Regions from separate parts of the Pseudoduganella sp. LjRoot289 genome, predicted to be linked through region 2. Evidence: predicted binding sites of a transcription regulator. Region 2 holds the regulator's gene; the other holds the start of a gene.

Region 1 (3,396 bases), 4.7 Mb from region 2:
CGCCGGAGCGCCACGCGGCCGTGCTGGAGGCCTTGCTGCGCGACCCGCAGGTGGACGCGGTGCTGCTGATCCACGCTCCGGCCGCCGGGGTGGACGCGGCCGGCGTCGCCGAGCTGCTGGCGCCGCTGGCGCGCGCGTCCGGCAAGAACGTGCTGTCGTGCTGGCTGGGCGGCGCCGCCGTGGCCGGGGCGCGCCGCATCTTCGCCGGCGCCGGCCTGCCGACCTACGACACGCCGGAGCAGGCGGTGCGCGGCTTCATGCAGATGGTGCAATACCGCCGTAACCAGGAGTTGTTGATGGAAGTGCCGGGCCAGTTGCCAGCCGGCGGCAAGCCGGAACGCGCCGCCGCGCGCGCCTTGGTCGCTGCGGCCATGGCCGAGGGGCGCAGCGCACTGGACGCCGCCGGGACGCGCGCCGTGCTGGCCGCCTACGGCGTGCGCATGCTGGAATCCGGCGCGCAAGCGGCCGCCGAGGCGCTGGCCGCCTCCCACGAACTTGCCATCGGCGTGCATGACGACCCCGTGTTCGGCCCGGTGATCAGCGTCGGGCCCGGCGGCGCGCAAGCCGGTACCGTCGCCGGCTTCGCGGCTGGCGGGCCGGACGGCGGCGCGGACGCCGGCGTGGAGGGCGGCGCCGTCGGCCTGCCGCCGCTGAACATGGTGCTGGCGCGCGACTTGCTGGAACGTAGCCACCTGGCGCGTGTGCTGGCCGGCTCGCGCCAGCGTCCGCCCGCCGACAGCGACGCCATCTGCCGCGCCCTGGTGCAGGTGTCCGACCTGGTGGCCGACACGTGCGAATTGGCCAGCCTCGGCATCAACCCGCTGCTGGCCGGCGCCGGCGGCGTGGCGGCGCTGGACGCCAGTATCACGCTCGGGCCGCCGCGCGCCAGTTTCCGGCTGGCCATCCGCGCCTATCCGCAAGAACTGGAGCAGGAGGTCGCATGGCGGGGCGGGCCGCTGGTGCTGCGTCCCATCCGCCCGGAAGACGGGCCGCAGCATGTCGAATTTTTTGCCAGGCTGCACCCGGACGACGTGCGCCTGCGTTTCTTTTCGGCCATGCGCGAATTGCAGCCGGCGCAGCTGGCACGCCTGACGCAAATCGATTACGACCGCGCCATGGCCTTCATTGCAACCCGCATCGGTGTCGATGGCAGGCCTGAAACACTAGGGGTAGTGCGTGCTGTTGCTGACCCCGACAATCAATGTGCTGAATTCGCAATTTTGGTGCGTTCGGACTTGAAGGGAATGGGTCTTGGCGCTATTCTGTTTGCAAAGCTGATCGATTATTTCCGCAGCCGAGGCACTGCGGCGATAGTCGGCGAAGCGTTGTCTGAGAATGGCGGTGTCCAGCAGCTGGTCCGACGCTTCGGCGGTTCGGTCAGTGCGTCGCAGGAGCCAGGGATGGCCAAGTTACTGCTCAATTTGCAAACTCAGGTGCAAACCCCGTCGTAACCGTTGTTGTTCCGCAAGTTGACCCATCAATACTGGAACGGTTTGTTCTATGTCAAAGTATTGGTCGTCGACCTTATTTACACTTTTACTTCCGCCTCGTCGCTTTTTGTGATCCTAGCTTGGAGTAAGAATGTTAACGGCCACATACACCTTGGTTGCTCTATCGGTCGAGCAAGCCAGCATACGCGTCAGTCTGCTATCGTTCCAGAAGTATGTGCAGTCCACGCTGCTGCACCAGAACAGCTTGACCTTGTCGCAGCTGGAGTTCGCGTGCGAGTCGCTGAACCGGCTGTACCAGGCTTGCCACTGGCGCAAAATCGAGATGTATCTGATACCGGCGATCCGCCAGGCCACCGAACAGGCCAACCAGCTGCTTGACGAGTTGAACCGCCTGAACGATGTGGCGCTGGGCGTGATCCGCTCGCTGCAGCAGCAAGTGTCGGATTCGAAGGACGAATCGGAACAGCGCGTGCAGGAAATCTGCGCCGGCATCGACGCGTTCTGCGACTCGCTGCTGAAGCGGCTGGACAAGGAAGAGAAGGAGTTGTTTGCGGTGGCCCGCACCGTGATCGGCGGCGAGTCCTGGTTCGCCATCGCCAACCAGTTCCTGCTGCACGACGCCAACGTGGCCGAGGCGCGCCGCTGCAAGGGCGGCCATTTGCACCTGGTCGAGGCGCCCGCCGTGAAAGCGAAAGCGGTTCACAGCGCCGAGGACGAGCTGCTGCCGGCACTGGCCGTGCTGCCGGTGGTGATGCCGGACGATGAGCTCGACACCAACATTCCCGTGTCCGAATATGAGCGTCCGCGCCGCCAGCGTCCGCCCAGCCGTGCATTGGCCGAATAGCTTTGCGATGGGCGGCAAAGTATTTCGTGATCCTTTGCTATCATGGTGGTTTTGACACAGCGATAGCCCATCATGTTCGAATTCCTCTTTAAGCGGCCTGAAGAAACGCCGAATGGCCAGCCGGCCAGCGCCGAGCAGGCCGCCGCCGCCGCGGCCGCATCTGCCCAGGCCGAACAGACCGCATCGCGCCGCGCCGCCCAAGCCGAGCGCGCCAAGGCGCTCGCTGACGACGAGGCCGCCGCTGTCGAACTGATACTGCAAAGCGAATTCGCCGACGTGCGGCTGGCCGCCGCGGCGCACGTGCTGTCGCAGCCGGCGCTGGAGAAGGTCCAGCAAGCCATGCGCAACACGGACCGCCGCGTGGCCAAGCTGATGCAGTCGCGCCTGGACGCGATCCGCCACCAGCAGGCCGAGCAGCGCCAGGCCATCGCCACCATTGCCACCGCGCGCAAGCTGCAAGCCGACGAGAAGCTGACGCCCAACCAGGTGGCCGAGCTGGACCGCATGTGGAAGGTGATCGCGCCCGCGCCCGAGCTGGCCGAGGAATTCGACGGCGTGCGCAGCGCGCTGGGCAAGCGGCTGGAGGATCAGGTGGCCCTGCAGCGCGCCGCGCTGGACGCCCTGGCCGCCGTGCGCCGCGTGGCGGCCGGCGATGCCGACGCCAGCCAGCTGGACGCGTTGGCCGAAGAGCACGCCCGTCACGTGGCGGCGCCCGAGAGCGGCGCCTTGCCGCGCAATCTGCTGGCCGACTTCGAAAGCGCCATGGCCGAGGCGCGCAGCAGTACCGCCGCCTTCGCGGCCCGCCGCGCAGCGCTGGCAGGCTGGCGCGAGGCCGACGCGGCGACGCTGAACGCGGACGAACTGAAACGCAGCTGGCAATCCCTGCCGCGCTTGCCCGGCAATGCGCAAGCCTCGGCTGTCCAGCAGGAATTCGACGCCTTGCTGGCCACCGTGCCGGCAGCCAGGCCGGCCGACGGCGGCCGTAAAGCGGGCCGCGACGGCGTCCAGGGCAACGGCGGCCGCGCAGGCGAGGGCGCAGGCCCGCGTAGCGGCGGGCGCGACGGCGCCTCCCGTGACCAGGGCGGCGCAGACGCCGGCGCC
Region 2 (3,396 bases):
GGTTACTTCACGCCGGTCAAAGCGCTGGCGCTGGAGGCGCTGCAGCTGAGTTTCGGTCCGTGGGAATGGTTCTGGGTGCTGTTCTACAGCCTGGCCACCTACGGCAACGCGGGCTGGCTGCGCGAGCAGGTGTGCAAATACATGTGCCCCTACGCCCGCTTCCAGAGTTCGATGTTCGACCGCGACACCCTGATCATCACCTACAACGCAAAACGCGGCGAGCCGCGCGGCCCTCTGGGAAAAAAGGCGGCGAACGGCGCAGGGGGCGCCGGCGGCAGCTGCATCGACTGTTCCATGTGCGTGCAGGTTTGCCCGGTCGGCATCGACATCCGCAAGGGCCTGCAGTACGAATGCATAGGCTGCGCCGCCTGCGTGGACGCCTGCAACGGCGTGATGGACAAGACCGGCCAGCCGCGCGGGCTGATCCTCTACAGCACCGACCACGCGCTGGCCGAAGGCTACACGCCGGCGCAGATCCGCCGCCACGCGCTGCGCCCGAGGGTGCTGGTGTACGCGGCCATCCTGGCCCTGATCGTGGGCGCCGTGGGTAGCGCGCTGTGGCTGCGCACACCCCTGAAGATGGACGTGATACGCGACCGGGGCGCCATGGGGCGCGAGGTGGAGGACGGCATGATAGAGAACGTCTACCGCCTGCAAATCATGAACACCTCGGAGCGGCAACACCGCTACCGTATCAGCGTCTCCGGCCTGCCCTCGCTGGCGCTGGTCACGCCCGCCGAGGTGGCGCTGGCCGGCACGGAGACGCGGGCCGTGCCGGTCCGCCTGCGGGCCGCACACGGCGATGGCGAAAAAGGCTCGAACAAGATAGCGATCGAACTGACGGCGCTGGACGATCCGGCGCTGCGGGTGAAGGAAAAAGCGGTATTCATCGTACCGCGCAGATGACAAGGAAAAGATGATGCAATCCCCTGCAATAAAGAAACCCAGGGACTCCGCGCCGCGGCCATGGTGGGAGCAGCGCTGGCCATGGCTGCTGATGCTGGGGCCCTTCATCGTGCTGCTGGCGGGCTTCTACACCGGCTGGCTGGCCTTCTCGCAAGCGGATGCGCTGGTGGCGGGCGACTACTACAAGCGCGGCAAGGCCATCAACCAGGACCTGCGGCGCGACAAGGCCGCCAGCGCGCTGGGCTTGTCCGCCGTGCTGCGTTACGACGTGGCGCGCGGCATCCTGACCGGGAAGATCGACAGCGCGCAGCACGCCGTTCCCCGGCGCGTGACACTGCGCCTGGCGCATGCCACGCAGCCGGCCAAGGACATCATGCTGGAATTGAAGCCCGCCGAGGACGGGGTTTTCGGCGCCGTGCTGCCGATGCTGGAGCGCAGCCGCTGGCAGGTGCTGCTGGAGAGCGGGCAGCGCGAGTGGCGCCTGGAAGGCAACTGGAACTGGCCGCTGCAGCGCGAAATCACCGTGCGGGCCGATTGACGAAGGTCAGCCGCAGCGGTCGGTGCCGGCCGTGATGGCCTTCAGGCGCGGCGGATCGAGCAGCTCGATTTCGCGGTTGCTCACCCTGAGCAAGCCTTCCTTCTTGAACCTGGACAGCAGGCGGCTGATGCTCTCGATGGTCAGCCCCAGGTAGTTGCCGATTTCCTCGCGCGACATGCGCAGCTGGAACTGGGTGGCCGAATAGCCGCGCGCCTCGTAGCGCGAGGACAGGTTGACGATGAAGGCGGCGAAACGCTGGGTGGCCTGCATATTGCCCAGCAACAACATCACGCTCTGCTCGCGCGTGATCTCCTGGCTCATCATGCGATGGAAATGGCGCAGCAAGGTTGGCATATCGGCCAGCAATTGCTGCAGGCTGGAGAACGGTATCTCGCACACCTCGCTGTCTTCCAGCGCCAGGGCGTTGCAGTGGTGGCGGTCGGTGCTGATGGCGTCCATGCCGAGCAGCTCGCCGGCCATCTGGAAGCCGGTGATCTGCTCGGCGCCGTCCGGGTTCACCTGGTAGGTCTTGAAATGGCCGAGACGGATCGCATACAGGCTGGTAAAGGCGTCGCCGATGCGGAACAGCGTGCCGCCGCGCGGCACCTTGCGGCGGCGGCCGATGATCTGGTCCAGGCGTTCCATGTCGGCTTCGCCCAGTCCCATCGGCAGGCAAAGCTGGTGCATGCTGCAGGTGGCGCAGCTGGCGCGCAGCACGTCGACCGTCATGCCGGGGATGGTCAGGGAGGGCAGCTCGATACTCATGCGTCCAGTGTAATCGATCCCGCCCTGCCGCACGCCTAATCCGCAGTCAGGCGATCAGGTATTCCCGCGCCATCTGGCGCGCGCGGTGCAAACGGCTTTTCGCCGCCGGCACGCTCAGGCCCAGTTCCGCGGCGATTTCGGCGATGCTCATCTCGGCGAAGTCGCGCAGCAAGATCGCCTGGCGGTAGTCGGCCGGCAACGACTCAAGCGTCTGCACCAGGTCCAGGCGCAGCCCGGCCGTGTCCTGCGCGGCCAGCCACTGCTCGGCGCGCTCTTCGTCGTAGGGGTCGTAGTTGAGCGCGATCCGCCCCAGGCGGCGGCACTCGCGCTGCACCACCTTGAACATCCAGCCGGAGAAGGCCGCCAGCACGCGCAAGGAAGCCAGGCGGCGCGACAGTACCAGCAGCGCTTCCTGCACCGCGTCGTCGATGTCGCCGGCCAGGCAGGAGCGCCGGGCGTAGCGGCGGATATCGGGCTGGCACAGGCGCAGCAACTGGGCCAGCGCGGCCGGATCGCCGCCGTGGGCGGCGTCCAGCACAGGCCAATGTGTTTCAGAGAGTGCCATTCTTTTTCACTTTATCGAGACGGCGCCCAAACATGGCGCACATGGGGCAGAAGCCGAACAAGCCCGTGGCCGCGATGCCGCCGGCCGATGCCGCCAGCAGGGCGCCGGCCATACCGCCAACGCCGAGCCAGGCGATAGCCGCCGCCAGCAGCCCGGCTGCCACGCGCAGCACGCGCTCGCCGCTTGTCACATTCTTAACATAGAACATTTTGCCCTCCTTTGGGATAGTTGGCTAGATGAGGACCAGCCTCCCCAGACCAGAGGCGGGCGCGCCGCATCTGGATTCGCCGCTTGCCGAATATTTTTCAAAATATTTTTCTTTTCCGGCCGGGCGGGTTAGGCTACGCCCATGACCGCCGCAAAAAAACCACCCCGTCCCCCCATCCTGGACCAGCACCTGTGCTTCAAGCTGTATTCGACATCGCTGAAGATGACGCAGCTGTACAAGCCCATGCTGGCCGAGCTTAATCTCACTTATCCACAATATCTGGTGATGGTGGTGCTGTGGGAGGAGGAGGGCGTGGGCATCAAGGACATCGCCCAGCGCCTGCAGCAGGACTCCGGCTCGATCACGCCGCTGGTCAAACGGCTGGAAGCCGAAGGCTATCTGCTGCGCGGGCGC

Evidence for each region. Region 2 encodes FNR, which switches genes on or off when oxygen is low (the NO sensors DNR and NnrR bind a similar motif). Its sites were predicted from a motif close to TTGATNNNNATCAA; they were not measured.
Region 1: ACSQ8Y_RS04170 (hemerythrin domain-containing protein) is a predicted target of FNR. The motif match lies at 1,494-1,507, and genes of this name have one in related genera.

Annotation. Positions count from the first base shown of each region.
Region 1 is NZ_CAXUPN020000001.1:930,461-933,856, forward strand. Features, by position in the region: gene ACSQ8Y_RS04165 (bifunctional acetate--CoA ligase family protein/GNAT family N-acetyltransferase) at 1-1,451, shown strand, start outside; gene ACSQ8Y_RS04170 (hemerythrin domain-containing protein) at 1,582-2,295, shown strand; gene ACSQ8Y_RS04175 (DUF349 domain-containing protein) at 2,368-3,396, shown strand, end outside.
Region 2 is NZ_CAXUPN020000001.1:5,663,230-5,666,625, forward strand. Features, by position in the region: gene ccoG (cytochrome c oxidase accessory protein CcoG) at 1-906, shown strand, start outside; gene ACSQ8Y_RS24265 (FixH family protein) at 917-1,444, shown strand; gene fnr (fumarate/nitrate reduction transcriptional regulator Fnr) at 1,451-2,209, opposite strand; gene ACSQ8Y_RS24275 (RNA polymerase sigma factor) at 2,256-2,774, opposite strand; gene ACSQ8Y_RS24280 (YgaP-like transmembrane domain) at 2,761-2,982, opposite strand; gene ACSQ8Y_RS24285 (MarR family winged helix-turn-helix transcriptional regulator) at 3,124-3,396, shown strand, end outside.